2 regions of the Pseudomonas sp. No.21 genome follow, and region 2 is predicted to be linked to the other one. Evidence: predicted binding sites of a transcription regulator. Region 2 holds the regulator's gene; the other holds the start of a gene.
What was found. The regulator sigma-54, encoded in region 2, starts transcription at its own class of promoters, with help from an activator protein. The targets are predictions, from matches to a motif close to ANTGGCATNNANNTTGCTNT.
Positions count from the first base shown of each region.

Region 1: the regulator sigma-54 is predicted to act here: its motif matches at 3,998-4,017, upstream of flgB (flagellar basal body rod protein FlgB).

Region 1 covers NZ_BAAJNO010000014.1:45,939-61,836, forward strand. Annotated here, with positions in the region: gene ACYJSS_RS25470 (flagella synthesis protein FlgN) at 1-48, opposite strand, end outside; gene flgM (flagellar biosynthesis anti-sigma factor FlgM) at 98-439, opposite strand; gene flgA (flagellar basal body P-ring formation chaperone FlgA) at 594-1,355, opposite strand; gene ACYJSS_RS25485 (chemotaxis protein CheV) at 1,436-2,368, shown strand; gene cheR (protein-glutamate O-methyltransferase CheR) at 2,412-3,239, shown strand; gene ACYJSS_RS25495 (organic hydroperoxide resistance protein) at 3,311-3,736, opposite strand; gene flgB (flagellar basal body rod protein FlgB) at 4,064-4,468, shown strand; gene flgC (flagellar basal body rod protein FlgC) at 4,484-4,936, shown strand; gene flgD (flagellar hook assembly protein FlgD) at 4,957-5,643, shown strand; gene flgE (flagellar hook protein FlgE) at 5,677-6,990, shown strand; gene ACYJSS_RS25520 (flagellar basal body rod protein FlgF) at 7,209-7,949, shown strand; gene flgG (flagellar basal-body rod protein FlgG) at 7,996-8,781, shown strand; gene flgH (flagellar basal body L-ring protein FlgH) at 8,802-9,515, shown strand; gene ACYJSS_RS25535 (flagellar basal body P-ring protein FlgI) at 9,523-10,632, shown strand; gene flgJ (flagellar assembly peptidoglycan hydrolase FlgJ) at 10,643-11,851, shown strand; gene flgK (flagellar hook-associated protein FlgK) at 11,861-13,885, shown strand; gene flgL (flagellar hook-associated protein FlgL) at 13,898-15,202, shown strand; gene pseB (UDP-N-acetylglucosamine 4,6-dehydratase (inverting)) at 15,394-15,898, shown strand, end outside.
Region 2 covers NZ_BAAJNO010000006.1:271,026-286,923, forward strand. Annotated here, with positions in the region: gene ACYJSS_RS14370 (TonB-dependent siderophore receptor) at 1-575, shown strand, start outside; gene ACYJSS_RS14375 (DUF4198 domain-containing protein) at 589-1,317, shown strand; gene hisC (histidinol-phosphate transaminase) at 1,390-2,442, opposite strand; gene hisD (histidinol dehydrogenase) at 2,445-3,758, opposite strand; gene hisG (ATP phosphoribosyltransferase) at 3,878-4,513, opposite strand; gene murA (UDP-N-acetylglucosamine 1-carboxyvinyltransferase) at 4,599-5,864, opposite strand; gene ACYJSS_RS14400 (BolA family protein) at 5,888-6,127, opposite strand; gene ACYJSS_RS14405 (STAS domain-containing protein) at 6,237-6,545, opposite strand; gene ACYJSS_RS14410 (MlaC/ttg2D family ABC transporter substrate-binding protein) at 6,538-7,185, opposite strand; gene mlaD (outer membrane lipid asymmetry maintenance protein MlaD) at 7,197-7,664, opposite strand; gene mlaE (lipid asymmetry maintenance ABC transporter permease subunit MlaE) at 7,664-8,461, opposite strand; gene ACYJSS_RS14425 (ATP-binding cassette domain-containing protein) at 8,461-9,270, opposite strand; gene ACYJSS_RS14430 (KpsF/GutQ family sugar-phosphate isomerase) at 9,516-10,490, shown strand; gene ACYJSS_RS14435 (KdsC family phosphatase) at 10,491-11,015, shown strand; gene lptC (LPS export ABC transporter periplasmic protein LptC) at 11,025-11,597, shown strand; gene lptA (lipopolysaccharide transport periplasmic protein LptA) at 11,584-12,129, shown strand; gene lptB (LPS export ABC transporter ATP-binding protein) at 12,129-12,854, shown strand; gene ACYJSS_RS14455 (RNA polymerase factor sigma-54) at 12,996-14,495, shown strand; gene hpf (ribosome hibernation-promoting factor, HPF/YfiA family) at 14,578-14,886, shown strand; gene ptsN (PTS IIA-like nitrogen regulatory protein PtsN) at 14,900-15,364, shown strand; gene rapZ (RNase adapter RapZ) at 15,374-15,898, shown strand, end outside.

The DNA.
Region 1 (15,898 bases), on a different contig from region 2:
GTGGCCGATATCGTGGGTGAACAGGTCGAGCAGGATAGTGTCTTGCATCGCGGGCTCTGGGGATTGGGCGTCCAATATCCCCAGCGCTGCCGTGGGACTAGCGCTGGGATTCGAAGTCGAGCAGTTTGCTGGCCACGCGCTGACTGTCTACCTGATAGGAGCCGTCGGCAATGGCCTGTTTGATTTTTTCGACGCGTTCCTTGTCCACGGTGGGCAGGTCACGCAGTTTGTCGGTGGCTTTCTGCAGGTTCTGCGCCTCGCTGCTGAGCTGCACGTTCTCACCGGTCTTGGCGGTCTTGGCCGCGTCGGTGGTGGCAGCCTGCGACGGAGTCGTCGAGCTGGAGACGGCTTCGTTCTTGCCGCCGGCCTGGGCGTTGCTCGTACGGCCCGTACCGGGCGGCGTAGCGGCGTTATTCAGCCGGTTGAAGTCGATGACCATGATGCAGAACCTCTGGGTGTTTGGACGCTTACCGACGCTATCGGCAATGCCTAACGAAACTTTAGGCAAATTTCCGGACTTTTTTTCCGGACCTGCAAGTGACGTCGGAACGGCACTTTACACGAGATGGCGTATTTGCATACAAGACCCGTGCCTACATTGCCACTTCGACCTGGCCCGGGCCTACTACCCGGGCTTTGACAACGCGCTTGGACTGCAGGTTGCGCACTCTTATCTGCTGCCCCGGCGAGCCATCGGACAAGGCCTCGCCTGGCATGCGCACGCTGATGCTGCTGCTCCTGGCGGTGATCACCACCTGGTCGCCCTTGCGGATCACCTCGGCGGTCTCCAGGTGCACCGGCGCCAGCACCTGGTCGGCGACCACGGCGCGGGTCAGCTTGAAGCCTTCGGCCTGTGCGGGGTCGGTGAGGTAGCCCTGGTTGAGCAGGCCTACTTCGCGTTCCACCAGGTTGTAGTCATCCGAGGTGACGACCGCCCCCCTGCGTAGCGGACGGGCTACTACTATTACTTCCCGGAACAGCCGCACCTGCGCGGGGACATAGATGCTCCACGGCGTGCTGCCTTCGCAGCGCACGCTGACGGTCACCCGGCCTATGGGTTGTGCCGGGCTTTCCAGTGCGACCGTCAATTCCCTGTCGCAGGCGGCGAGACGCAGGCGTGGGTCGAGACGGTTGATCTGAATGTCGTAACGACCCTGGATATTGTTGGTCTGCAGATAATCCTCCACCGTGAACTCAAGAAAGCCTTGGGTGGAGCCGATAAGGACTTCGGGCGACGTGAGTTCCTCAGCCGAGGCGCCGTTGTGGCCGAGGCCGAGCAAAACAAGTAAAAGAGCCTTAAAAAGATGGCGGCGTTGTGCCATCGTGTGTCGGAAAATCGTCGTCATAGCGTTCATATCAAGATCAAAAGCAAGGCTCGTGCCGCCTGCTACTCTAAGGCGAAGCGTGCTGAAGCTAACAACGGGAGAGTCCTGGCATGGCCGGTGTATTGGATTCGGTTAACCAGCGTACGCAACTGGTCGGTCAGAACCGGCTGGAGTTGCTGCTGTTCCGGCTGGATGGGACCCAGCTCTACGGGATCAACGTGTTCAAGGTGAAGGAGGTGCTGCAATGCCCCAAGCTCACCATCATGCCCAAGTCGAGCCCGGTGGTTCGCGGTGTGGCCAATATCCGCGGGGGCACCATTCCCATCCTCGACCTGGCCATGGCCACCGGTCGACGCGGGCTGGATGACCTGAAGAACAGCTTCGTCATCATCACGGAATACAACACCAAGGTTCAGGGTTTCCTGGTGCGCTCGGTGGAGCGCATCGTCAACATGAACTGGGAGGAGATCCATCCGCCACCCAAGGGGACCGGTCGTGAGCACTACCTGACCGCGGTTACCCGGGTCGACAAGAACCTGGTGGAGATCATCGACGTGGAGAAGATCCTCGCCGAGGTCGCACCGACTTCCGAAGTCATTTCCGAGGGCGTGATCGACCAGAACACCCAGGCCAGTGCCGTCACCAAGCGGGTGCTGATCGTCGACGACTCCTCGGTAGCCCGCAAGCAGCTGATCCGCTGCCTGGAGACGGTGGGCGTCGAGGTCACGGCGCTCAACGACGGTCGCCAGGCTTACAACTACCTGCACGACATGGTCGAGCAGGGCAAGGCGCCGGAAAAGGAATTGCTGATGATCATTTCCGACATCGAGATGCCGGAAATGGACGGCTACACGCTGACGGCGGAGATCCGAGGCGATGCGAGAATGCAGAAACTGCATATCCTCCTGCATACTTCGCTCTCCGGCGTGTTCAACCAGGCGATGGTGAAGAAGGTCGGCGCGGATGACTTCCTCGCCAAGTTCCGACCCGACGACCTGGCGGCGCGGGTGATCGAGCGGATCAGAATCGCTGATGGCGGCTGAGGGATGACTCCCCCAGGAAACAGATATGAATGAGGCGGGCCTAGTGTCTTCAGGTAACTTGGATTTCGAGCAGTTCCGGACCTTCCTGGAAAAAACCTGCGGCATCCTGCTGGGAAGCAACAAGCAGTACCTGGTATCCAGCCGCCTTAACAAGCTGATGGAGCAAAACGGCATCAAGACCCTGGGGGAGCTGATCCAGAAGATCCAGGGTTCCCCCCGTGGCGGCCTGCGCGAGCAGGTCGTCGATGCCATGACCACCAACGAGACCCTGTGGTTTCGCGACACCTATCCCTTCGAGGTACTGAAGAGCCGGGTGTTGCCGGAGATGATCAAGGCCTCGCCCAACCAGCCGCTGCGCATCTGGTCGGCGGCCAGCTCGTCCGGGCAGGAGCCGTTCTCCCTGTCCATGACGATCGACGAGTTCGAGAAGACCAACCTCGGCCAGCTCAAGGCCGGCGTGCGCATCGTCGCCACCGACCTGTCCAGCGCCATGCTCGCCGCCTGCAAGGCCGGCGAGTACGACAGCCTGGCGATGGGGCGCGGGCTCTCCCAGGAGCGCCTGACCCGTTACTTCGACCCCAAGGGGCCGGGGCGCTGGGTGGTCAAGCCGGCGATCCGCAACCGTGTCGAGTTCCGCCCGCTGAACCTGCTGGACAGCTACGCGGCACTGGGCAAGTTCGACATCGTCTTCTGCCGCAACGTGCTGATCTACTTCTCCGCCGAGGTGAAGAAGGACATCCTCACGCGCATCCACGCCACGCTGAAACCCGGCGGCTACCTGTTCCTCGGCGCGTCCGAGGCGCTCAACGGCCTGCCGGACCTGTACCAGATGGTGCAGTGCAGCCCGGGGATCATCTACAAGGTCAAATGACCCGTGGGTGAAATGAAGAAGGGAGGCGAAAGCCTCCCTTTTCATTTGCGCCGCAACGGTGGCGTGTGTCCTCACACCAGCGTGCGGGTCACGTTGATGTTGCCCTGGGTCGCGTTGGAATAGGGGCACACCACGTGCGCCTTGTCGATCAGGTCCTTGGCCACCGCTTTGTCGATGCCCGGCAGGGAGATGCGCAACTCCACCTCGATGCCGAAACCGGTTGGCAGCGTGCCGATCCCGACGATGCCTTCGATGGATGCATCGTCCGGCAGGGTGACCTTCTCCTTGCCGGCCACGAATTTGATGGCACCGAGGAAGCACGCCGAATAGCCGGCCGCGAACAACTGCTCGGGGTTGGTTCCTTCACCTCCCGGCCCGCCCAGTTCCTTGGGCGTGGTCAGCTTCACATCCAGCACGCCATCGGACGATACGGCACGGCCTTCACGGCCGCCGTAGGCTTCGGCGTAGGCGCGGTACAGGGCTTTTTCGATGGGCATTTCGATCTCCTCGGGTTCATCGATCAAGGGGCGATGGCGGCGTTGCGCAGCGGCTGCCGCCAAGCGGAAACCAAAGCCTAGACCACGCAGATGAAAGGAGAGGGCGGAGCGGCAAGCCCCGCATCGGCCGTTGCCGCCCAGCGGCAATGACCACCCGTGCACGTTGCCGCCAGTGCCGGCAAAAGCGGTAATGCCTTGCCGTTGCCGCTGCGATTGCCGTTCGGATTTATCGCAAACTATTGAAAATAAAGGAATTTAAAAGTTGGCACAGCCTTTGCTGAATGTCAGGCAGGTAAACCGAACTGCCACTCGGCAAAGGTTAGAGACATGAGCATCAGCTTCGAAAGCGCCCTCGGCATCCATGAAAAGGCCCTCAGCTTCCGCACCCAGCGTGCCGAAGTGCTGGCCAACAACATCGCCAACGCCGACACGCCCAACTACAAGGCGCGTGACCTGGACTTCAAGGCCGTGCTCCAGCAGCAGGTGGAGAACAGCAAGGGCACCTTCCATGCCAACCTGACCAACGCGCGCCACATCGCCGCCGAAGGCGCCAGCCTGTTCGACGAAAGCCTCAAGTACCGCATTCCGTTCCAGCCCTCGATCGATCAGAACACCGTCGACCTGCAGCAGGAACAGTCGACCTACACCGAGAACTCCATGCAGTTCCAGGCCAGCTTCACCCTGCTCAACAGCAAGTTCAAAGGGCTGGTCAACGCCCTGCGCGGCGAATAAGGGGAGATCACCACCATGTCACTGTCCAGCGTCTTCAACATTGCCGGCACCGGCATGAGTGCCCAGAGCACTCGCCTGAACACCATCTCCAGCAACATCGCCAACGCCGAGACGGTGTCCTCCAGCCTCAACCAGACCTACCGTGCCCGCCACCCGGTCTTCGCCACCATGTTCCAGAGCCAGCTCAACAGCGAGAACGGCGGCAGCGCCTCGCTGTTCGCCGGCGAGGACGAATCCGGTCGTGGCGTGCAGGTGCTCGGTGTGATCGAAGACCAGAGCGCCCTGACCCCGCGCTACGAGCCGAACCACCCGGCTGCCAACGCCGATGGCTACGTGTACTACCCCAACGTCAACGTGGTGGAGGAGATGGCCGACATGATTTCCGCCAGCCGTGCCTTCCAGACCAACGTCGAAATGATGAACACCGCCAAGCAGATGATGCAGCGCGTACTGACCCTGGGTCAGTAAGGCGCGAGTGAGGGAACAAGATGAGCGTTGACAGCGTAAGCGGAACTTCGAGCAGCTCGGTCCTCGACCAGTACAAGCTCAAGGACAACGACAAGACCAAGGACAGCTCGCTGGGCAAGGACCAGTTCCTGCAGCTGCTGGTGGCTCAGATGAACAACCAGAACCCGCTGGACCCGCAGACCAACAGCGAGTTCGTCGCGCAGCTGGCCCAGTTCAGTACCGTGGAAGGTCTCGACAACCTGAACACCAGTGTCGAGAGCATCCTCTCCAGCACCCAGTCCTCGCAGGCGCTGCAGGCGTCCTCCCTGGTCGGCCGCAAGGTCATCGTCACCACCAACAAGGCGGTGGTGGACACCAGCGAGACAATGAAGGGCAGCATCAACCTCACCGGCGCCAGCACCAACGTCTATGTCAACGTGCTGGACAGCAAGGGCAACACCGTCAACCGCATCAACCTGGGCGCCCAGAGTGCCGGCCAGGTCAGCTTCATGTGGGACGGCAAGGATTCGAGCGGCAACGTCGCGCCGAACGGTACCTACACCTTCCAGGCCGAGGCGGCCATCGACGGCAAGACGGTGGCGATGTCCACCAACCTGCCGGCGAACGTGGACAGCGTCACCCTCGGCCTGAATGGTGCCGAGATGACGCTCAACCTCGCCGGGCTGGGCAGCGTCGCACTCTCCAAGGTCAAGGTCATCGGTCAATAATCGTCGGCGGCGCCGGCGTTACAGGAGCATCCCATGTCGTTCAATATCGGACTCAGCGGCATCCGCGCCGCCTCCAGTGACCTCAATATCACTGGCAACAACATCGCCAACGCCGGCACCGTCGGCTTCAAGCAATCCCGTGGCGAGTTCCAGGACCTGTACTCGGCCTCCGTTCTCGGTTCCGGCAGCAAGACCATCGGCAGCGGCGTGCTGCTGGGCAACGTCGCCCAGCTCTACAACCAGGGCACCATCGACTACACCGAGAACGCCCTCGACCTGGCGGTGAACGGCAACGGCTTCTTCATCACCAGCAACAACGGCGCCATCAGCTACACCCGCGCCGGCTACTTCGGCACCGACAAGAACGGCTACATCGTCGACAACAACGGCTATCGCCTGCAGGGCTACTCGGTGGATGCCAACGGTGCGCTGCAGAGCGGCGTGGTCGGCGACCTGGTGATCCAGACCAACAACCAGCAGCCCAAGGCCACCACCACCATCACCCAGCCGTTCAACCTCAACTCCACCAACACGGTGCCGACCAAGACGCCGTTCGACCCGGCCGACCCGACCACCTACAACTCGTCGACCTCGGTGAACATCTATGACGCCCAGGGCAACGCCCACGTCATGACCCAGTACTTCGTCAAGGCGGCCACCCCGGCCAACACCTGGACCATGAACGTGCTGATCGACGGTCGCAACCCGACCAACCCGGCCAGCACTGCGCCGATCAACACCACGGTGGGCTTCACCAGCTCCGGCCAGCTCGACACCACCACCTTCACCGGCACGGGCGGCTTCACCGTCAACGCCGACGGCACCCTGGGCATCACCGGCTGGGTGCCGGCGCAGTCCAACGGCGCCACTCCGCCGGTGTGGAGTGCCAACGGCGCCGCCGCCGCGCCGACCATCAGCTTCGATATCCGCGGCTCGACCCAGTTCTCCAGCGCCTTCGCGGTGACCAAGGTCGCCCAGGACGGCTACACCACCGGCCAGCTGTCGGGCCTGGAGATCGACGACGAAGGCAACATCTTCGCCCGCTACACCAACGGCCAGTCGAAGATCCAGGGCCAGGTGGTGCTGGCGAACTTCGCCAACGTCCAGGGCCTGACCCCGGTGGGCAAGACCTCCTGGGTGCAGTCCTCCGAATCCGGCGAGCCGGTCATCGGCACCCCGCGCTCCGGCACCCTGGGCGCCCTGCAGTCCGGCGCCCTGGAAGCCTCCAACGTCGATATCTCCACCGAGCTGGTCGACCTGATCGTGGCGCAGCGCAACTACCAGGCCAACGCCAAGACCATCGAGACCGAGAACGCAGTCACCCAGACCATCATCAACCTGCGTTGAGTAGTGCTTGCCGCCCGGGTCATCGGGCGGCAAGGACCTTGCCGCTGGCGGCAGCCCCTCGCCGCCACGGCATTCGAAGGCCCCTTGCTTGGGCCTTTTTCTTTTTGTTTTTCCCTTCTGTATCAGTGGCTTGCACTTATTTCTCCGTTTCTGGCACAGCAATTGCTGAATAGCCTGCAAAGAGTCAGCGGGCGTCAAAAGCCCACTCGGAGAACCCCATGGACAAGATGCTGTACGTCTCCATGTCAGGCGCCAGCCAGAACACCCTGGCCCAGCGCGCCCACGCCAACAACCTGGCGAACATTTCCACTACGGGCTTTCGTCGCGACTACGAGCAGGCCCGTTCCATGCCCGTGTTCGGCGACACCTTTCCGGCGCGCGTCTACGCCATGAGCGAGCGCCCCGGCACCGACTTCACACCGGGCTCCATGCAGGAAACCGGACGCGACCTGGACATCGCCATCGGTGGCCAGGGCTGGATCGCCGTGCAGTCGGGCAATGGCAGCGAAGCCTATGTACGCACCGCCAGCCTGCAGGTCGACGCCCTCGGCCAGCTGCGTACCGGCGACGGTTTGCCGGTGATCGGCAATGCCGGTCCCATCGCCATCCCGCCGGAGCAGAAGGTGGAGATCGGCGCCGACGGCACCATCAGCATCCGCTCCCTGGGCGAGGCCCCGAACGTGATGGCCGAGGTCGACCGCATCAAGCTGGTCAACCCCGATCTCAAGCAGCTGGAAAAGGGCACCGACGGCCTGATGCGCCTCAAGAGCGGCCAGCCCGCGCCGGTGGATGGCGCCGTCCAGGTGACCTCGGGCTTCCTCGAGGGCAGCAACGTCAACGCGGTGGAAGAGATGACCGCGATCCTCTCGCTGTCCCGCCAGTTCGAACTGCACGTGAAGATGATGCGCACCGCCGAAGACGATGCTTCGGCGATGGCACGGGTCATGCAACTCAGCTAATTACCAGTACGCGGCGCCATGAAACCGGCGCCCGAGGAGAACGAAGATGCTTCCGGCACTCTGGGTCAGCAAGACGGGCCTCGCGGCTCAGGACATGAACCTGACCACCATTTCCAACAACCTGGCGAACGTATCGACCACGGGTTTCAAACGTGATCGCGCCGAGTTCGAGGACCTGCTGTACCAGATCCGCCGCCAGCCCGGCGCGCAGAGCACCCAGGACAGCGAGCTGCCCAGCGGCCTGCAACTGGGTACCGGCGTGCGCATCGCCGGCACCCAGAAGATCTTCACCCAGGGCAGCCTGCAGACCACCGAGCAGCCGCTCGACCTGGCGGTGAACGGCCGTGGCTTCTTCCAGATCCTGATGCCGGACGGCACCGTCGCCTACACCCGCGATGGCAGCTTCCACCTGAACTCCGACGGCCAGGTCGTCACCTCCCAGGGCTATCCCCTGGAGCCGGCGATCGTGCTGCCGGCCGAGGTGCAGACCTTCACCGTGGGCGAGGACGGCACCGCATCCGTCACCACCTTCGGCAACCCCACCCCGCAGGTGATCGGCAACATCCAGACCGCCGACTTCGTCAACTACGGCGGCCTGCAGGCCATCGGCAACAACCTGTTCCTGGAGACCGCCTCCAGCGGTGCGCCGCAGGTCGGCACCCCCGGCCTGACCGGCCTGGGCAACGTGCTGCAGAACACCCTGGAAAACTCCAACGTCAGCGTGGTCGAGGAGCTGGTGAACATGATCACCACCCAGCGCGCCTACGAGATGAACTCCAAGGTCATCTCCACGGCCGACTCGATGCTCGGATTCCTCTCGCAGAACCTGTAATACCCCCGAGGTAAGTTGTCATGAACCGGCTGATCCTTCCTGTCTCGCTGCTCGCCGCCCACCTGCTCACCGGGTGCGTCGCGCCGGCCGCCAAACCGAACGATCCCTATTACGCCCCCGTCCTGCCGCGCACGCCCATGCCCGCCGCGCAGAACAACGGCTCCATTTATCAGGCCGGCTTCGAAACCAATCTCTACGACGACCGCAAGGCGTATCGTGTCGGTGACATCATCACCATCACCCTCAACGAGCGTACCCAGGCCAGCAAGAACGCCACCTCGCAGATCCAGAAGGACAGCACGGCCAACCTCGGGCTGACCTCGTTGTTCGGCGGCGGCGTGCGGGTCGACAACCCCAGCACCGGCCTCAACCCGCTCAAGGCGGAGAACCTGTCCATGGACGTCGGCTACAGCGGCTCCCGCGACACCAGCGGCAACTCCCAGGCGGGGCAGAGCAACAGCCTCAGCGGCTCGATCACCGTCACCGTCTCCGAAGTGCTGCCCAACGGTATCCTCGCCGTGCGCGGCGAGAAGTGGATGACCCTCAATACCGGCGACGAGCTGGTGCGCATCGCCGGCCTGGTCCGCGCCGACGACATCGGCACCGACAACAGCGTCTCCTCCAACCGCATCGCCGATGCGCGCATCACCTATTCCGGCACCGGCGCCTTCGCCGATGCCAGCCAGCCAGGATGGTTCGACCGCTTCTTCATGAGCCCGCTGTGGCCGTTCTGAGCAGGTGATTGCGAAGATGAAACGACTGACCGCTGCCCTCTGCCTGTTGCTCGCCGCCACGACCGTCCATGCCGAACGGCTGAAGGACCTGGCGAGCATTCAGGGCGTGCGTAACAACCAGCTGATCGGCTACGGCCTGGTGGTGGGCCTCAACGGTACCGGCGACCAGACCACCCAGACGCCCTTCACCCTGCAGACCTTCAACAACATGCTGGCGCAGTTCGGCATCAAGGTGCCGGCCGGCTCCGGCAACGTGCAGCTGAAGAACGTCGCGGCCGTGTCCATCCACGCCGACCTGCCGCCCTTCGCCAAGCCGGGCCAGGCCATCGACGTCACCATCTCGTCCATCGGCAACGCCAAGAGCCTGCGCGGCGGCAGCCTGCTGATGGCGCCGCTGAAGGGCATCGACGGCAACGTCTACGCCATCGCCCAGGGCAACCTGGTGGTCGGCGGCTTCGACGCCGAAGGCAGCGACGGCTCGAAAATCACCGTCAACGTTCCGTCGTCCGGCCGCATTCCCGCCGGTGCCACGGTCGAGCGCCCGGTACCCAGCGGCTTCGACCAGGGCAACACCCTGACCCTGAACCTCAATCGCCCGGACTTCACCACCGCCAAGAACATCGTCGACAAGCTCAACGAACTGCTCGGCCCGGGCGTCGCCCAGGCGCTGGACGGCGGCTCGGTGCGCGTCACCGCGCCGATGGACCCGAGCCAGCGCGTCGACTACATGTCGGTGCTGGAGAACCTCGAAGTGGAAGCCGGCCAGGCGGTGGCCAAGGTCATCATCAACTCGCGCACCGGCACCATCGTCATCGGCCAGAACGTCAAGGTGCAGCCGGCCGCCGTCACCCACGGCAGCCTGACCGTGACCATCACCGAAGACCCCATCGTCAGCCAGCCCGGTGCCCTGTCCGGTGGGCAGACCGCCGTGGTGCCGCGCTCCAAGGTCAACGCCGACCAGGAAGCCAAGCCGATGTTCAAGTTCGGCCCCGGCACCACCCTGGACGAGATCGTCCGTGCGGTGAACCAGGTGGGCGCCGCGCCTTCCGACCTGATGGCCATCCTCGAGGCGCTCAAGCAAGCCGGCGCCCTCCAGGCCGACCTGATCGTGATCTGAGGAGGCGGCCATGGACTCCAGACTCTCGGCAGGAATAGGCGCAGGCAGCCCCGTCGATACCGGCGCGTACACCGACCTCAACCGCATGGCCCAGTTCAAGGTGGGCAAGGATCGGGACAGCGACGCGAACATCAAGAAGGTCGCCCAGGAATTCGAGTCGCTGTTCCTCAACGAGATGATGAAGGCCATGCGCTCGGCCAACAATGTGTTCGCCGAGGGCAACTTCCTCAACAGCAACGAGAGCAAGACCTACCAGGACATGTACGACCAGCAGCTGGCCGTGACCATCTCCAAGGGGCAGGGCATCGGCCTGTCCGACGTGCTGACCCGCCAGCTGACCAAGAACAAGGGCGTCTCCAAGGCCACCGGCCCGAACCCCTTCGCCCAGGTGGCCGAGACCAACGGCATCAGCTGGCCGCAGAAGGGCAGCAAGCTCGAAGCACCGGCCGACGGTCGCGACGACTCCAGGCTGCTGGCCATGCGTCGCATCAGCCTGCCGAGCAAGCTCACCGACCGCCTGCTGGCCGGCATCGTGCCCTCCGCCAGCGCCGCCGAAGGCGCTGCCCAGGCGCCGGCGCAGAGCCAGGCCCTGGCCGGCTCCGACTGGCTGCCGGCCAAGTCCTATGGCGCCCCCGAGACCAGCGCCAACCGCATCGCCGGCAACGACGCCGTGATCGGCCGGCGCATCGCCCAGCCGCCACTGGCGCCGGGCAAGTCCGCGTTCGGCTCGCCGCAGGAGTTCATCGACACCATGCTGCCCATGGCCCAGGAGGCGGCGAAGAGCATCGGTGTCGACCCCCGTTACCTGGTGGCCCAGGCGGCGCTCGAGACCGGCTGGGGCAAATCGATCATCCGCCAGCAGGACGGCAGCAGCAGCCACAACCTGTTCGGCATCAAGTCCCATGGCTGGGACGGCCAGTCGGCCCGTGCCCTGACCACCGAATTCAAGGACGGCCAGGCCGTCAAGGAAGCGGCATCGTTCCGCGCATACGATTCCTATCAGCAGAGCTTCCACGATTATGTGAACTTTCTGCAGGGGAACGATCGATATCAAGAGGCACTGGAAGTAACCGACAAGCCTGAGCGTTTCGTCCGCGAACTGCAGCAGGCCGGCTACGCGACCGACCCGCAATACGCGCGCAAGGTCGCCCAGATCGCCCGGCAGATGCAGACCTACCAGGCTGTAGCGGCCGGCGAGTCGGCGGTGCCCCGCTCATGAGGATGAGACATGGCTGACCTGTTATCCATCGGGCTGTCCGGGCTGCGCACCTCGCAGACCTCCCTGACGGTGACCGGACACAACATCAGCAACGTGAACACGCCGGGCTATTCGCGCCAGCAGGCCGTGCAGCAATCGAACATCCCGCAGTTCACCGGCGGCGGCTACATCGGCTCCGGCAGCCAGGTGGTCGACGTGCGTCGCCTGGCCAGCGAGTTCCTCACCTCGCAGCTGCGCACCGCCACCAGCCAGAACAGCGAACTGCAGACCTTCAAGAGCCAGATCGAACAGCTCGACGGCCTGCTGTCCAACACCACCACCGGCATCAGCCCGGCGCTGAAGAGCTTCTTCACCTCGCTGCAGACCGCCTCCCAGGACCCGTCCTCGGTGGCTGCGCGCGAGGCGGTGCTGTCCCAGGCCAAGGGCCTGGCGGACACCTTCAATACCCTCTACGACCAGCTCGACAAGCAGAACAGCCAGATCAACGACCAGCTCGGCGCGCTGACCACCCAGGTCAACTCCCTGGCCGCCAACGTCGCCAACTACAACGACGCCATCGCCAAGGCCCGCGCCAGCGGCGCCGAGCCCAACGACCTGCTGGACGCCCGTGACGAGGCCATCCGCCAGATTTCCGAGATGATCGGGGTCAAGACCCTGGAGCAGAGCGACGGCAGCGTCAGCCTCTTCGTCGGCACCGGGCAGCCGTTGGTGGTGGGCAACACCGCTTCCACCCTGCGTGCCAAGCCCGGCGTCGACGACCCGTCGCGCTACCAGATCGACCTGGTCACAGGCGGCGTCTCGCAGACCATCACCACGCAGATCTCCGGTGGCGAGATGGGCGGCCTGCTGGCCTACCGCGACACCGCGCTGGACCAGTCGTACAACGCCCTCGGCCAGCTGGCGATCACCCTCTCCGACACCATCAACAGGCAGCTGGGGCAGGGCCTGGATTCCGCCGGTCGGGCCGGCAGTCCGCTGTTCGGCAACATCAACGACCCGCAGTCGACGTCGCTGCGGGTGCTGCCGAACGTCAACAACACCGGCACCGCCAATGCCACGCTGAACATCACCGACACCAGCAAGCTCGGTACCAGCGACTACCGCCTGGATTTCGACGGCACCAACTACACCGCCACGCGCCTGTCGGACAACGCGCCGATGACGGTCACCGTCACCGGCACCGGCCCCTACACCCTGGCCTTCGCCGACGCCGCGGGCAACGACCAGGGCTTCCAGGTGCAGCTGGACTCGCTGCCGGCGGCCAATGATCGTTTCACCCTGCAGCCGACCCGGCGCGGCGCCACGGATTTCGAGAGCGTGCTCAAGACCTCCGACCAGCTGGCCTTCTCCGGCTCGGCGCGGGCCGAGGCGACCACCAACAACCGTGGCACCGGCACCATCAGCCAGCCGGCCCTGACCAGCGGGCCCTCGCCGATCGACGTCACCGACCTGCAGGACCTGTTCGGCGCCAGCGGCATCGCGCTGACCTTCGACGCGACCACCAACACCCTCAACGGCACCCTGCCGGCCGGCGCCACCCTGAGCTACGTGTCGCCGTCCACCACGGCGCTGACCCCGGGGCAGACCAACACCCTGCGGCTGAACTACACCGACCCGTCGACCAACAACAGCTACACCTACGAATTCACCATGGGCGGCACCCCGCAGAGCGGCGATAGCTTCAGCCTGGCCTTCAACAACAAGGGCACCGGCGACAACCGCAACGCCCTGGCCCTGGTCGGCCTGCAGACCAAGCCGGTGGTCGGCAACGGCAGCACCGGCGCCACCTACACCGATGCCTATAGCGGACTGGTGGAGCGGGTCGGTTCGCTGACCGCGCAGGTGCGGGTCAACTCCGATGCCAGCGAGGCGGTGCTGAGCCAGGCGCAGGAGAACCGCGACTCGCTCTCGGGCGTGAACCTGGACGAGGAGGCGGCGAACCTGATCCAGTTCCAGCAGTACTACAACGCCAACGCCCAGGTCATTCAAGTTGCGCGCGCGCTGTTCGATACACTCATAGGCGCCTTCAATTGAGGCTGATGTGAAATGAGAATCTCGACTATCCAGGCTTTCAACAACCAGGTCGCGGGCCTGCAGAAGAACTACGCGAACGTGACCCGGACCCAGGAGCAGATCAGCACCGGCAAGCGCATCCTCACGCCCGCCGACGATCCCGTGGCCTCCGTGCGCCTGCTGCAGTTGAGCCAGGAAGAGGCGCTCAATGCCCAGTACAAGTCCAACATCACCGCCGCGAAGAACAGCCTGAACTCCGAGGAGAGCATCCTCACCTCCGTCGGCAACGTGATGCAGCGCATCCGCGAGATTGCCGTCGAAGCGGGCGACGGTGCCCTGGACTCCACCGACAAGGCTTCCCTGGCCACCGAGCTGCAGCAGCGCGAAGACGAGCTGATGAGCCTGCTCAACAGCAAGGACGCCAGCGGCAAGTACCTGTTTTCCGGTTCCCAGGCCGACACCCAGCCCTTCGTGCGCAATGCCGACGGCACCTACAGCTACCAGGGCGACGAAGGCCGGCGCGAGGTCCAGGTGGCCAGCAGCAACTTTCTGGCCCTGGGTGACAACGGCAAGGACCTGTTCGAGAACGTCTTCAACGCCAACCGCGTGACCACCTCCAAGAGCGCCACGGGGACCGGCAGCACCGCGACCATTTCCCAGGGCCTGGTCGTCGACAAGACGGACTACGACACGGTCTTCCCGTCCAGCAACCCGCCGGCGGCCACCGACGCCATCGGCATCCACTTCCTCGATGCCCAGCGCTACGTGGTCTACGACCCGGCCACCCTGCCGGTCGGCTATGACTGGACCACCTACAACCCGGCGACCCCGCCGGCCGGGCAACTGGCCACCGGCGCCCTGGACACCAACTCGCAGACCTCCGATTTCATCACCTACGGTGGCGTCAAGGTACAGATCGACGGCGCGCCGGCGGCAGGTGACGACTTCGCCGTCAACCGCAAGCCGGATGCCGAGAAGCGCAGCCTGCTCAACGTGGTCTCCGACCTGCGCAAGGCGCTGCAGTCGTCCTCCGACACCCCGGCGGGCAACCGGCAGATCCGTGACGCGGTGGCGGTCGCCACCTCCAACCTCGACGCGGTCAACACCAAGGTGCTGGCCGTGCAGGGCTCGGTGGGCGCACGCCTCAACACCCTGGATTCCACCGAAGGCTTCGTCGACGACGTCAGCCTGGTGAACAAGTCCGTGCAGTCGTCGCTGGAGGACCTCGACTACGCCGAGGCCCTGTCGCGCCTGACCATGCAGTCCACCATCCTCCAGGCCGCGCAACAGAGCTACGTGAAGATCAGCGGCCTGAGCCTGTTCAACTTCCTCAACTGAGCCGTCCGCCGCGCTGTCGCGCGCGGTGCCAGGCCATCCATCTCCCCGCCGGGCCACCTTGCATTTCAACGGGTTGGCACCATGCTTGCTTTGGGTCTCGACATCAAAAGCGAGCGCCATAAAACTGTCGGTGACAAAGGCAGCGCGTTCATCCGGCGCAGGGCCGGCTGACATGGGCAGGGGAGAGCAGCATGTTCGATGGCAAGTCCGTATTCGTTTCCGGGGGCACCGGCTCGTTCGGTCGCGCGTTCATCCGTACCCTGCTGGCGCGCTACCAGCCCAAGCGCGTGGTGGTGTTCTCCCGCGACGAACTCAAGCAGTACGAGATGCAGCAGGAGTTCAACGCCCCCTGCATGCGCTATTTCCTGGGTGACGTGCGCGACGCCGACCGCCTGCAGCAGGCCATGCGCGGCATCGACCTGGTGGTCCACGCCGCCGCGCTGAAGCAGGTGCCGGCCGCCGAGTACAACCCCACCGAGTGCATCCGCACCAACGTCAGCGGCGCCGAGAACATCATCAACGCGGCGCTGGCCAATGGCGTGCAGAAGGTCGTGGCGCTGTCCACCGACAAGGCCTCCAGTCCGGTCAACCTCTACGGCGCCACCAAGCTGCTCAGCGACAAGCTGTTCGTCGCCGCCAACAACATCACAGGTGACCACCAGACCCGTTTCGCGGTGGTGCGCTACGGCAACGTGG
Region 2 (15,898 bases):
GCTATGAGAGTGGGGTCAAGCTGGACCTGCTCGAAAGCCGCCTTGGCGCCACGATCGCGCTCTTCCATATCGAGAAGGAGAACGTGCTGACCGCCAACCCCAGCGACCCGAGCCAGAACATCGCTGCCGGCAAGGCACGCAGCCAGGGCCTGGACATGCAGGTCGCCGGCCAGCTCACCGACGCCGTCCGCCTGATCGGCGCCTACGCCTATATCGATGCCGAGGTGACCAAGGACAACACCTTGCCCGAAGGCAGCCGCCTGCTCGGCATCGCCAGGCACAGCGGCAGCCTGATGGGCGTCTACGAGTTCCAGGACGGCTGGCTACGCGGCTCGGATGTCGGCGCGGCCGCCCACTATGTCGGCGACCGCTCAGGCCAGGCCGGTAGCGCCTTCGAACTGCCCGCCTACAGCACCCTCGACCTGCTCGCCCACTACAAGGCCAGCGATGACCTCATCATCGGCGTGAACCTCAACAATGTCGACCGCAAGTACTACGAGCGCTCCTACAACAGCGTCTGGGTGCTGCCGGGCGACCCGCGCAACCTGACCCTCAGCCTTACCCTCAACCTCTGACAAGGATTCCCCCATGCGACTCCCCAGCAAACTGCTGCTCACCGCCGCCCTCGGCGCCCTCCTCGTCGGCCAGGCACAGGCCCATGGCCTCTGGACCGAACAGCGCCGCGGCAACATCGAGGTGATCTATGGGCACGGCGCCGAGGACGACGCCTTCAAGGCCGAAAAGGTCAGCGGCGCCTGGGCCTATGACGCGGCCGGCAAGATGATCCCGGTCACCGTTCAGCGCCTCGACGACCACGCCCGCCTGCAGCCCCTCAAGCCACCGGCCAGCCTGGCCGTGGCGCTGGACAACGGCGCCTGGTCGCAGACCGCCGACAAGCAGTGGATCAACAAGGGCCGCGACCAGGTGAAGGGCGCTGTCGCCTCCATCCACACCTGGAAGTACAGCCTGGCGGTCTACCAGGAAGGCGCGAAGCTGCCGGCCCTGGAGCGCGTGCGCCTGGTCATCGTGCCGCAGGTCGACCCGCTTGCCGTCGGCCCGGGCAAACCGCTGCCCGTCCAGGTACTGATGGACGGCAAGCCGGCGGCGGGCATCGAGCTGTTCGGCGACTACCGCAGCGATCCGCACACCGTCAGCGCCACCACCGATGCCCAGGGCAAGGCCAAGGTACTGGTGCGCAACGCCGGTCTCAACGTGATCGCCGCCCAGGCCACGGTGAAGAGCGACAAGGACCCGGAAGCCGAGGAGCACGGCTTCTTCACCTCATTGACCTTCGTCGGCGAAGCGCATCACGAGTAACAGGCAGCACCTGTCCATGAAAAAAGCCGAGGCGGTTTCCCGTCTCGGCTTTTCTGGTTCTCGCCCCTGGAGTCAGGCGGCGTCGAGTGCATCCAGCAGCGCCTGGTTCTGCTCCGGCGTGCCGATGGTGATGCGCAGGAACTGGGCGATGCGCGCCTGCTTGAAATGGCGCACGATCACGCCCTTCTCGCGCAGGCCGGCAGCGATACCCGCTGCATCCTTGCCCGGGTGCCGGGCGAAGACGAAGTTGGCCGCCGAGGGCAGCACCTCGAAGCCACGCTTTTCCAGTTCGCTCACCACCCGCTCGCGACTGTCGATGACCTTGGCGCAGGTCTGCTCGAACCACTCGCGGTCCTCGAACGCCGCAGCGGCGCCGACTATGGCCATGCGATCCAGCGGGTAGGAGTTGAAGCTGTTCTTGATGCGCTCCAGGGCCTCGATCAGGTCCGGGTGTCCCACCGCCAGGCCCACGCGCAGGCCGGCCAGGGAACGGGACTTGGACAGGGTCTGGGTGACCAGCAGGTTCGGGTAGCGGTCCACCAGGGCGATGGCGCTCTCACCACCGAAGTCGATGTAGGCCTCGTCGACCACCACCACCGAGTCCGGGCTGCCCTGCAGCAGCTTCTCCACCGCCTCCAGCGCCAGCAGGCAGCCAGTGGGGGCGTTGGGGTTGGGGAAGATGATGCCGGCGTTGGGGCGCGCATAGTCCTCGACGCGTATCTGGAACTGCTCGTCCAGCGGCAGAGCCTCGAACGGGATGCCGTAGAGGCCGCAATAGACCGGGTAGAAGCTGTAGGTCACGTCCGGGAACAACAGCGGCCGGCCGTGCTGGAACAGGCCATGGAAGATGTGCGCCAGCACCTCGTCGGAGCCGTTGCCGACGAACACCTGGGTGGTCTGCACGCCGTAGTGCTCGGCCACAGCCTGCTTGAGGCGGTCGCTGTTCGGGTCCGGGTACAGGCGCAGGCTGTCGCCCAGCTCCGCCTGCATGGCCGCAATGGCCTTCGGCGAGGGGCCGTAGGGGTTCTCGTTGGTGTTCAGCTTCACCAGGTTGGCGATCTTCGGCTGCTCGCCCGGAACGTAGGGCACCAATTCCTTGACGAAGGGACTCCAGAACTTGCTCATCGTCATTCTCCCTTGATCCGGTATTCGGCGCTGCGGGCGTGGGCGGTCAGCGACTCGCCACGGGCCAGCACGGACGCGGTCTTGCCCAGCTCCGAGGCACCGTCCGCGGAGCAGAAGATGATCGACGAGCGCTTCTGGAAGTCATACACGCCCAGCGGCGAGGAGAAACGCGCGGTGCCGGAAGTGGGCAGCACATGGTTCGGGCCGGCGCAGTAGTCGCCCAGCGCCTCGGCGGTGTAGCGGCCCATGAAGATGGCGCCGGCATGGCGGATCTGCGGCAGCCAGGCCTGCGGGTCGGCAACAGACAGCTCCAGGTGCTCGGGGGCGATGCGGTTGGCGACGGTGATCGCCTGCTGCATGTCGGCGACCTGGATCAGCGCGCCACGACCTTCGAGGGAGGTGCGGATGATTTCGGCACGCTCCATGGTCGGCAGCAGCTTGTCGATGCTGGCGGCCACCTTGTCGAGGAACTCGGCATCGGGGCTGACCAGGATGGACTGGGCGTCTTCGTCGTGCTCGGCCTGAGAGAACAGGTCCATGGCGATCCAGTCCGGGTCGGTCTGGCCGTCGCAGACGACGAGGATCTCCGAGGGACCGGCGATCATGTCGATGCCTACCTGGCCGAACACGTGGCGCTTGGCGGTGGCGACATAGATGTTGCCGGGGCCGACGATCTTGTCCACCTGGGGCACGCTCTCGGTGCCATAGGCCAGTGCGGCCACGGCCTGGGCCCCGCCGATGGTGAAGACGCGGTCGACGCCGGCCACGCAGGCGGCAGCGAGGACGATTTCGTTGATCTCGCCACGCGGGGTCGGCACGACCATCACCACTTCGGCGACGCCGGCGACCTTCGCGGGGATGGCGTTCATCAGCACGGACGACGGGTAGGACGCCTTGCCGCCCGGCACGTAGAGGCCGGCGCGGTCCAGCGGGGTGACCTGCTGGCCCAGCACGGTGCCATCGGCCTCGGTGTAGGTCCAGGAATCCTGTTTCTGTTTCTCGTGGTAGAGGCGCACGCGCTCGGCGGCGGTCTCTAGGGCCTGGCGCTGCTCGGCGGTGATGCGGGTCAGGGCCAGTTCCAGGCGCTCGCGCGGCAGGATCAGGTCAGCCATGGAGTCGACGGCCAGGCCATCGAAACGCTGGGTGAATTCGACCAGGGCGGAATCGCCACGCTCGCGCACGGCCTTGATGATGTCGAGGACGCGCTGGTTGACCGACTCGTCGGATACGCTTTCCCAGCTCAGCAGATGATCCAGATGACGAGCGAAGTCCGGATCAGCGGCATTGAGTCGGCGAACAGCGGTTTGAACGGTCATAGCGGGCCTCGTTATTGGCAAATGCTCGGGCGCCGCTAGAGTAGCAAGCCCACCGTGCGGGCACCCGAGATTATTGGCTATGACACGGATAGGCGGGTGCGGCCGGAGCCGCACGGGTGTCAGTCGTGGTGTCGCGACTCGACCGCTTGGCGCAGGGTGTCGATCAGCGCCTGGATACGGGCGTGCTGCATCTTCATCGAGGCCTTGTTGACCACCAAGCGGGAGCTGATGGTGGCGATCAGTTCCTGGGGCTCCAGGCCATTGGCGCGCAGGGTGTTGCCAGTGTCGACCACGTCGATGATCTTGTCGGCCAGGCCGACCAGCGGGGCCAGCTCCATGGAGCCGTAGAGCTTGATCACTTCGACCTGGCGACCCTGTTCGGCGTAGTAGCGCTTGGCGACGTTGACGAACTTGGTGGCCACGCGCAGGCGCCCCTTGGGTTCGGGCACGCCGACCGCGCCAGCGGTCATCAGCTTGCAACGGGCGATGCGCAAGTCCAGGGGCTCGTACAGGCCCTGGCCACCGTACTCCATCAGCACATCCTTGCCGGCCACGCCGAGGTCCGCCGCACCATGCTCGACATAGGTCGGCACGTCGGTGGCACGGACGATCAGCAGGCGCACATCATCCTGGGTGGTGGGGATGATCAGCTTGCGGCTCTTGTCCGGGTTCTCGGTGGGAACGATGCCCGCCTCCGCCAGCAGCGGCAGGGTGTCGTCGAGGATGCGGCCCTTGGATAACGCGATGGTGAGCATGGAACTGGATGTCCTTGGCTTCGGCCCTCTGCGGGCCCTTGAGGGTGCGTGCGGGCCGACCGTCAGCGGTCGGCCCGAGCGTCACCTAACCCGGCACGCGGCGGATCTTGGCGCCGAGCAGCTGCAGTTTTTCCTCGATGCACTCGTAACCACGGTCGATGTGGTAGATGCGGTCGATCAGGGTGTCGCCCTCGGCGACCAGGCCGGCGATGACCAGGCTGGCGGACGCCCGCAGGTCGGTGGCCATGACCGGAGCGCCCTTGAGCTGCGGAACGCCGGTGACGATGGCGGTGTTGCCCTCGACCAGGATCTGCGCACCCATGCGGTTCATCTCGTAGACGTGCATGAAGCGGTTTTCGAACACGGTCTCGATGACCGCGCCGGTGCCTTCGGCCACGGCGTTCATGGAAATGAACTGGGCCTGCATGTCGGTGGGGAACGCCGGGTAGGGCGCGGTGCGCACGTTGACCGCTTTCGGGCGGTTGCCCTTCATGTCCAGCTCGATCCAGTTGTTGCCGGTGCTGATGTGAGCCCCGGCCTCTTCCAGCTTCAGCAGCACGGATTCGAGGATGGTCGGATCGGTGTCCTTGAGCTTGACGCGGCCACCGGTGGAAGCGGCGGCGACCAGGTAGGTGCCGGTCTCGATGCGGTCGGGCATCACGCTGTAGCGCGCGCCGCCGAGGCGCTTCACGCCGTCGATGATGATGGTGTCGGTGCCGGCGCCCTGGATCTGCGCGCCCATGGCGATCAGGCAGTTGGCCAGGTCGACCACTTCCGGCTCGCGTGCGGCGTTTTCCAGCACGGTACGGCCGTTGGCCAGGGTGGCGGCCATCATGATGTTCTCGGTACCGGTCACGCTCACGGTATCGAAGAAGAAGTGTGCGCCACGCAGGCCACCAGCCGGTGCGCGGGCCTTGATGTAGCCGCCGTCGACGTCGATCAGCGCGCCCATGGCCTCGAGGCCGCGGATGTGCAGGTCGACCGGGCGGGAACCGATCGCGCAGCCACCTGGCAGCGCCACTTCGGCTTCACCGAAGCGCGCGACCATCGGGCCGAGCACCAGGATCGAGGCGCGCATGGTCTTCACCAGCTCGTAGGGTGCGACCAGGGTCTTGATGGTGCTGGCGTCGACTTCGACGCTGAGCTTCTCGTCGATCACCGGCTGCACGCCCATGCGACCGAAGAGTTCGATCATCGTGGTGATGTCGTGCAGGTGCGGCAGGTTGCACACGGTGACCGGCGTATCGGCCAGCAAGGTGGCCGCGAGGATCGGCAGGGCCGAGTTCTTGGCGCCCGAAATACGGATTTCGCCATCGAGGCGTTGGCCGCCGGTAATAATCAGTTTGTCCATTTGGAATCTCGTCGCCCGTAGGCTCAGGAACGCTCGGCCCAGCCAGCGCGGCTGAAGAATTTCATGGTGACCGCGTGGATGCTGCCATCGGCGATCCAGGCGTTCAGATGGGCATAAACCTGCTGCTGGCGCTTGACCGGGCTCATGCCGGCCAGCTCGTCGCTGATCAGATTCAACTGGAAGTTGCAGCCTTCCCCTTCAACTACCACCTCGGTTCCGGGCAGCTTCGCCTCCAGGAGGCTTTTCACTTCTACGGCCTGCATGCTCAACCTCAATCGGCGCCCTACGCGCGCGGGTCGGCCATGATACAAAAAAGCCCTCCGCCTGCGAACCCCGCACGAGCAAGGTCTGACGGAGGGCTTTCGACGTCTTTCACACTTCCAGCGGCAGCAGCTCGTCGAGCCCGGAGACGCCGGCGATCTGCCGCATGTCCTCGGGCAAGGCGCGGATGGTCAGCGTCTTGCCGGCCTGGCGCGCGTCACGCATGAAGGCCAGGAGCAACGAAAGGCCGACGCTGCTGGACTTCTCGACGCCGGAGCAGTCCAGCACCAGGTCGCTCAGGCCGTGCTCGCGGATCAGCCGGGCGCCGGTCTCGCGCAATTCGGGGCCGCTACGGAAGTCCAGCACACCGGAGAGCTTCAACTCCCCGCCGGTGCCGGTGCTGAGCGTTGCCTCACTCATGACCGGCAGCCTTCTGGCCTTCCTCGGTCTGCTTGGCCTTGGCCACTACCTCGGCCCAGCCGTCGATGGTCTTGTCCAGGTCGTTGCCATTCTTCTGCATGGTGTCGGCGAACTGGTCGCGGAACAGCTTGCCGATGTTGATGCCGTTGATGATCACGTTGCGCAACATCCACTGGCCGTCGAGGTTGACCATGGTGTAGGACACCGGATAGACCGTACCCTTGCTGTCCTTCACTTCCATACCGACGCTGGTGCGCTCGGGATCTTCCTGCTTGGCGGGCAGCACGCGGATGTCCTGGTTGTCGTACTCCAGCAGGGCGTTGCCGTAGAACTGCATCAGGCTGCGCTTGAAGTTCTCCTGGAAGCGGGTCATCTGCTCCGGGGTCGCATTGCGCGAGTACTTGACCGTCATGATGCTGCGGGAGATGCCATCGGCATCCACCACCGGACCGAGGATGTCGTTCAGCGCGTCGTAGAAGGCGCCCGGGTTGCTGCGGTACTGCTGCTTGTTGGCCTTGAGGTCGCTGAGCAGCTTGTCGGTGGTCTGCTGCACCACATCGCGCGCGCTCGGCGCCGCATTGGCCAGCAGGGGCAGCGCGGCGAGCAGAACCAGCAGGCCGTTACGCATTGCTTTGATCATGTCGAAGGTCCTCACTTGCTTTCCTTATTCACCGTGTTGAGCAGGAACTTGCCGATCAGGTCCTCCAGCACCAGCGCCGACTGGGTGTCGCGGATGGTGCCGCCGTCCTTCAGCAACTGGTCGTCGCCGCCGACGCTGATGCCGATGTACTTCTCGCCCAGCAGGCCGGCAGTGAGGATGGAAGCGGTGGAATCGGTCGGCAGGTTGTCGACGCGCTTCTCCAGCTCCATGGTGACCCTGCCGGTGTAGCTTTCGCGGTCCAGATCGATGGCGGTGACCTTGCCGATGGTCACACCGGCCATGGTCACTTTTGCTCTGACAGTCAAACCGGCGATATTGTCGAAATGCGCATAGACCTTATAGGTTTCGCTGGCGCCACCGACCGACAGGCCGCTCACGCGCAGCGCCAGGAGCAGCAGGGCGAGCAACCCGGCCAGGAGGAACAGGCCGACACCAATTTCCAGGGTGCGGATTTGCATCAGAAATCTCCAAACATCAAGGCGGTCAGGATGAAGTCGAGCCCCAGCACGGCCAGCGAGGCATAGACCACGGTTTTAGTCGTTGCGCGGCTGATCCCTTCGGAGGTCGGCTCGCAGTCATACCCCTGGAACACGGCGATCCAGGTCACCACGAAGGCGAAGACCACGCTTTTCAGCACGCCATTCAGCACATCTTCGGTGAATTCGACACTGTTCTGCATGTTGGCCCAGAAGGAGCCATCGTAGACCCCCAGCCAATCGACGGCGACCATCGCACCGCCCCAGATTCCCACCACGCTGAAGATCATCGCCAGCAACGGCATGGATATGAAGCCGGCCCAGAGCCGGGGGGCGATGATGTACTTGAGCGGGTCGACACCGATCATCTCCAGGCTGGAGAGCTGCTCGGTGGACTTCATGTTGCCGATCTCGGCCGCCAGCGCGGAACCGGCACGCCCGGCGAACAGCAGCGCGGTGACCACGGGCCCCAGCTCACGCAGCAAGGTCAGCGCGACCATCTGGCCGACCGCCTGCTCAGAGCCGTACTCCACCAGGATGTTGTAGCCCTGCAAGGCCAGCACCATGCCGATGAAGACACCGGATACGACGATGATCGGCAGCGACAGTACGCCGACGAAATACAGTTGCTTGACCAACAGCTGGAAACCCGCGCCGGTGCCGGTGCGCCCGAACAGCGCACGCAGCAGGAACAGGGTGGAACGGCCCAGCGCCTCGACGACGTCCAGGCCGGCACGCCCGAGCAGGCGGATGCGCTCGAGCGGAGACTTCTTACGCATCAACGCTCTCCCAGCAAATCGTTGCGGTAATCGGGTGCCGGGAAGTGAAAAGGCACCGGCCCGTCGGGGATGCCTTTCATGAACTGGCGGATCCTCGGGTTATCCGACTCCATGAGCTCCGCGGGGGTCCCCTGCCCCAGCACCTGGGCATCCCCCACCACATAGATGTAGTCGGCGATGCTGGCGGTTTCCGCCAGGTCATGGGACACCACGATGCTGGTGATGCCCAGGGCATCGTTGAGGAGACGGATAAGCCGTACCAGCACGCCCATGGCGATAGGGTCCTGGCCGACGAAAGGCTCGTCGTACATGAGGATCTGCGGGTCCAGCGCGATGGCGCGGGCCAGCGCCACACGGCGCTTCATGCCGCCGGAGAGCTCGTCGGGCATCAGGTCGATGGCGCCGCGCAGGCCGACTGCCTGCAGCTTCATCAGGACAATGTCACGAATCATTTCCTCGGGCAGCTTGGTATGCACCCGAAGCGGGAAGGCGACGTTCTCGAACACATCGAGATCGGTGAACAGCGCACCGCTCTGGAACAGCACGCCGAACTGCTTGCGCATGTCGAACAGGTCGGCCCGGGACAGCGTCGGCAGGTTCTGCCCGTTGACCCAGACCTCTCCGGCCGCCGGCTTGAGCTGCGCGGCGATGAGGCGCAGCAGGGTGGTCTTGCCACAACCGGACGGCCCCATGATCCCGGTGACCTTGCCACGCGGGATACGGATATCGACGTTCTGGAAAATACTGCGTGTGCCGCGATTGAAGGTGACGCCCTTCAACTCGACGGCGTAAGCGTTATCAGCGCTCATCTGTACTCCTTGCGATGCGGCCATCCCTGCTGAAGACGTCGCCTCCGGCAGCCGGGACACGATGCCTGAGGGGTGGCCGAACAGGCGGCGAACTATAGCATCGCAGCACAATGCCACCCAAGGCCGCAGCGCCCCATTGTTCAGGCCTGAGACAGGTTTCTCCACCGGGGCATGCAATGAAGGGTGAGCGAACGACTCTTTGCCGGTATAATCCCCGCCTTTTCCTCGGCAACTGCACTCTCCACATGAGCCAGTCCAGCGATCTGATCCAATCCGCACACCGCACCATCCGCCTGGAACGTGAAGCCATCGACACCCTGCTCGGCAGGATCGACGCCGACTTCGTCCGTGCCTGCGAGCTGATCCTCGCCTGCAAGGGCCGCGTCGTGGTGGTGGGCATGGGCAAGTCCGGCCACATCGGCAAGAAGGTCGCCGCGACCCTGGCCAGCACCGGCACGCCGGCCTTCTTCGTCCATCCTGCCGAGGCCAGCCACGGCGACATGGGCATGATCACCCCGGACGATGTGGTGCTGGCCCTGTCGAATTCCGGCTCCACCGCCGAGATCGTCACCCTGCTGCCCCTGATCAAGCGCCTCGGCATCACCCTCATCAGCATGACCGGCAACCCGCAGTCGCCGCTGGCAAAGGCCGCCGAAGCCAATCTCGACGCCCGCGTCGAGCACGAAGCCTGCCCGCTGAACCTGGCCCCGACCTCTTCCACCACCGCATCGCTGGTACTGGGCGACGCCCTGGCCATCGCCCTGCTGGAGGCCCGTGGGTTCACTGCCGAGGACTTTGCCTTCTCCCATCCCGGTGGCGCCCTGGGCCGCCGCCTGCTGCTGAAGGTCGAGAACATCATGCACGGCGGCGACAGCCTGCCCCGCGTCGAGCGCGGCACCTCGCTGCGCGATGCACTGCTGGAAATGACCCGCAAGGGCCTGGGCATGACCGCCGTGCTGGAGAGCGACGGCAGGCTGGCCGGGATCTTCACCGACGGCGACCTGCGCCGCACCCTGGACAAGGGCGTGGACGTGCGCCAGGCCAGCATCGACGACGTGATGACGGCACACGGCAAGACCGTGCGGGCCGAGATGCTCGCCGCCGAAGCCCTGAAGATCATGGACGACCACAAGATCAACGTACTGGTGGTGGTGGACGACAACGACACCCCCATTGGCGCCCTGCACATCCACGACCTGACCCGCGCCGGGGTGATCTGAATGAGCGACGACCTGCTGCAACGCGCCAAGGGCATCCGCCTGGCGGTCTTCGACGTCGATGGCGTACTCACCGACGGCAAGCTCTACTTCCTGGTCGACGGCAGCGAATTCAAGACCTTCAATACCCTGGATGGCCACGGCATCAAGATGCTGATCAACTCCGGCGTACGCACCGCGATCATCTCCGGCCGCAGCACCCCGGTGGTCGAGCGCCGCGCCCGCAACCTCGGCATCCAGCACCTCTACCAGGGCCGCGAGGACAAGATGGCGGTGCTCGACGAACTGCTCGCGGAGCTGAGCCTGGACTACCAGCAGGTCGCCTACCTCGGCGATGACCTGCCCGACCTGCCGGTGATCCGCCGCGTCGGCCTGGGCATGGCCGTTGCCAGTGCCGACGGCTTCGTCCGCCAGCACGCCCACGGCACCACCCGGGCACGCGGTGGCGAAGGCGCCGCCCGCGAATTCTGCGAACTGATCATGCGCGCCCAGGGCAGCCTCGACGCTGCGCAGGCCGCCTACCTCTAGGTCCAGAACATGCCGAAGAACTTCCGCCTCGCCCTGATCCTGATCCCGGTCGCCGCCCTGCTGATCGCGCTGGGCTACTGGAACATCCGCCCGGAAAGCTTCATGGAGCGCCAGGCCAGCACACAGGCGGACGAGAACGCCATCGACTTCTATGTGGTCAATGCCTCCAGCGTGCAGTACCTGGAAGACGGCAAGCGTCACTACGAGATGACCGCCGCCAAGCTGGAACACGTCAAGGCCAGCGACGTCACGCTGCTGACCACCCCGGACCTGCAGCTCTACCGCGGCACCGAATTCCCCTGGCACGTGCAGAGCGAGCGCGGCGAGGTGGGCCCCGAGGGTGAGCAGGTGGAACTGATCGACAAGGTCCGCGTTGCACGCACCGATGCCAAGGGCCGGCCGACCATTCTCACCACCAGCCGCCTGACCGTGTTCCCGGACAAGCAATATGCGGAAACCCAGCAAGCCGTTAGAATCGACGCCGCCAACGGGGTTACCACGGCACAAGGAATGAAAGCGTACTTGAATGACAGCAGGATGATCCTGCAGTCCAACGTAAGAGGCCAGCATGAGGTTCGTTAAAACCCTCCCCCTACTGCTCAGCCTGGGTGCCGCACTCGGAAGTGCCAGCGCCTGGGCGCTGCCCAGCGACCGCGATCAGCCGATCCGGGTCCAGGCCGACAGCGCCGAGCTCGACGACAAGCAAGGTGTGGCGGTCTATCGCGGTGATGTCGTGATCACCCAGGGCACCCTGAAGATCACCGGCGATACCGTGACCATCACCCAGAACGCCCAGGGTGAGCTGGAGGTCTTCACCTCGGTCGGCAAACCTGCCTACTACGAGCAGAAGCCTGCGGTGGACAAGCAGATCGTCAAGGCCTACGGCATGACCATCCAGTACTTCGCCGCCAACGAGCGCATCGTGCTGATCGACCAGGCCAAGGTGATCCAGGAAGGCAACACCTTCGAAGGCGAGAAGATCGTCTACGACACCCAGCGCCAGATCGTCAACGCAGGTCGCGCCACCGGCACCAATGTCGGCACCCCGCGCCCGCGCATCGACATGGTCATCCAGCCGAAGAAGAAAGAGCAGCAAGCGGGACAAGCACAGTAATGGCGACCCTCAAAGCCCAGCACCTGGCGAAGAGCTACAAGAGCCGCCAGGTGGTACGTGATGTCAGCCTGTCCATCGACAGCGGCCAGATCGTCGGCCTGCTCGGCCCCAACGGCGCCGGCAAGACCACCTGCTTCTACATGATCGTGGGCCTGGTGAAAGCCGACCAGGGCCGCGTGCTCATCGACCAGCAGGACGTTACCCACCAGCCCATGCACGGCCGCGCCCGCGCCGGCATCGGCTACCTGCCTCAGGAAGCCTCGATCTTCCGCAAGCTCAGCGTGGCCGACAACATCATGGCCATTCTCGAGACCCGCAAGGAGCTCGACCGCGCCGGCCGCCATCGCGAGCTGGAGAGCCTGCTGCAGGAATTCCACATCAGCCACATCCGCGACAGCATCGGCATGAGCCTGTCCGGTGGTGAACGCCGTCGCGTCGAGATCGCCCGCGCCCTGGCCACTGCCCCCAAGTTCATCCTGCTCGACGAACCCTTTGCCGGTGTCGACCCCATCTCCGTGGGCGACATCAAGCAGATCATCCACCACCTCAAGGCGAAGGGGATCGGCGTGCTGATCACCGACCACAACGTCCGCGAGACCCTGGACATCTGCGAAACCGCCTACATCGTGAATGACGGCCAACTCATCGCCGAAGGCAGTGCGGAAGAGATCCTGGCCAACCAGCTGGTCAAGGAAGTCTACCTGGGGCACGAATTCCGCCTCTGAAGGCCAGCCCTGCACGCAGAAGTTGCGAGCAGTAGAAAAATCATTCAAGGTCAGGCATATAATTTGCTTCCTGGTGGCGCCTCGGCGCCCTGTAGTGGATGGCGCATGCGCGCCGGCGAATAAGGTGCTAAGCCCCCTGCCATGAAACCATCGCTAGTCCTGAAGATGGGCCAGCAGCTGACGATGACCCCGCAGCTGCAACAGGCCATCCGCCTACTCCAACTGTCCACCCTGGATCTGCAGCAGGAAATCCAGGAGGCACTGGAGTCCAATCCCATGCTCGAACGCCAGGAGGAAGGAGAGGACTTCGACAACTCCGACCCCATGGCCGAAAGCGAGCAGCAGCCCAACTCCGCCAGCCAGGAATCCAGCTTCCAGGAATCCAGCGTTCCCACTTCCGAGAGCGAGAGCCTCGAAGACGGCGAGTGGCACGAGCGCATCCCCAGTGAGCTGCCCGTGGACACCGCCTGGGAAGACGTCTACCAGACCAGCGCCAGCAGCCTGCCCAGCTCCGATGATGACGAATGGGATTTCACCTCCCGCACCTCGGTCGGCGAGAGCCTGCAGAGCCACCTGCTGTGGCAGCTCAACCTGGCGCCCATGTCCGATACCGATCGCCTGATCGGCGTCACCCTCATCGACTGCATCAACAATGACGGCTACCTGGAGGAAACCCTCGAGGAAGTCGTGGAGGCCTTCGACCCCGAGCTCGAGGTCGAGCTCGACGAAGTCGAGGTTGTCCTGCGTCGTATCCAGCAGTTCGAGCCGGCGGGTGTCGGCGCTCGCGACCTGCGCGAATGCCTGCTCCTGCAGCTGCGCCAGTTGCCGGCCAAGACCCCATGGCTGAGCGAGGCCCAACGCCTGGCGGGCGACTATCTCGACCTGCTGGGCAGTCGCGACTACAGCCAGCTGATGCGCCGCATGAAGCTCAAGGAAGATGAGCTGCGCCAGGTGATCGAGCTGATCCAGGGTCTCAATCCGCGTCCCGGCTCGCAGATCGAAGCCAGCGAACCCGAGTACGTCGTGCCGGATGTCATCGTGCGCAAGCACAACGAGCGCTGGCTGGTGGAACTGAACCAGGAAGCCGTCCCTCGCCTGCGCGTGAACCCGCACTACGCCGGCTTCGTCCGCCGCGCCGACTCGAGCGCCGACAACACCTTCATGCGCAACCAGTTGCAGGAAGCACGCTGGTTCATCAAGAGCCTGCAAAGCCGCAACGAGACCCTGATGAAGGTGGCGACCCAGATCGTCGAGCACCAGCGCGGTTTCCTCGAATACGGCGACGAGGCGATGAAGCCCCTGGTGCTGCATGACATCGCCGAAGCGGTGGGCATGCACGAATCGACCATTTCGCGCGTCACGACCCAGAAATTCATGCACACCCCCCGTGGCATATACGAGCTGAAATACTTCTTCTCCAGCCACGTCAGCACCTCCGAAGGCGGTGAATGCTCGTCCACCGCCATCCGCGCGATCATCAAGAAACTGGTCGCGGCGGAAAATGCCAAAAAGCCGTTGAGCGACAGCAAGATCGCTGGTTTACTGGAAGCACAGGGTATCCAAGTGGCCCGCCGCACAGTCGCCAAGTACCGGGAATCCCTCGGGATAGCGCCTTCCAGCGAACGCAAGCGGCTGATGTGACGCGGATTGATCCACGCCAAAGTGTTCCGGTGGCAGGCCCGTTAGCCTGTCTCTTACACACGGGCAATAAGGAGAAAGCGGTATGCAAGTCAACATCAGTGGACATCAACTGGATGTGACCGACGCCCTGCGCGACTATGTCGTCGAGAAGTTCGACAGACTGGAGCGCCACTTCGACAAGATCACCAATGTGCAGGTGATCATGCAGGTGGAGAAACTGAAGCAGAAGATCGAAGCCACCCTGCACATCGCCGGTGGCGAGGTCGTGGCCAATGCGGAGCATGAAGACATGTACGCGGCCATCGACCTGCTTACGGACAAACTCGACCGCCAACTGATCAAACACAAGGAAAAGCAGCTGAACCGCCAGCAGGGCGCAACCGCCCGCTGACATTCCCCTTCCTATGATCCGACTTGAGCAAATCCTGACCCCCGGCCGTTCCCTCGTGAACGTGCCGGGCGGCAGCAAAAAACGTGTCCTGGAACAGATCGCCAACCTGGTTGCTCGCGAACTTCCCGACCTCGACTCGCAAGATATCTTCGAAAGCCTGATCGCCCGGGAGAAACTCGGCTCGACAGGTTTCGGCAACGGTATCGCCATCCCCCATTGCCGGCTTCCCGGCTGCGCCGCGCCCATCAGCGCCGTGCTGCGCCTGGAGGCCCCCGTCGACTTCGACGCCATCGACGGCGCCCCGGTGGACCTGCTGTTCGTACTGCTGGTCCCCGAAGCCGCTACCGACGAGCACCTGGAATTGCTCCGCCAGATCGCCAGCATGCTGGACCGCACCGAAGTGCGCGACCGCCTGCGCGTGGCGCAGAGCAGCGACAGCCTGTATCAGGTGGTAGTGGACGTCCAGAACGGACGCTAGGACCTTGCCATGCGCCTGATCATCGTCAGCGGCCGTTCAGGCTCAGGCAAGAGCACCGCCCTCGACGTCCTCGAGGACAACGGTTTCTACTGCATCGACAACCTGCCCGCCGGCCTCCTCCCCGAACTGGCCGAGCGCGCCCTGCTGCAGACCGAACTGCTGCATCCGCAGGTCGCCGTGTCCATCGACGCACGCAACCTGCCCAGCCAGCTCAAGCGCTTCCCCGAATTGCTCGAAGAAGCCCGCACCCGCCATATCCAATGCGACGTGCTGTACCTGGACGCGGATGACGAGACCCTGCTCAAGCGCTTCTCCGAAACCCGCCGGCGGCACCCGCTGACCAACGAGGACCGCTCCCTGGCCGAAGCCATCCTCGACGAGTCGAAGCTGCTCGCGCCCATTTCGGACCTGGCCGATCTGAAGATCGACACCACCCACCTCAACCTCTATCAGCTGCGCGACAGCATCAAGCTGCGCCTGCTGAACAAGCCCGAGCCGGGCACCGCCTTCCTCGTCGAGTCCTTTGGCTTCAAG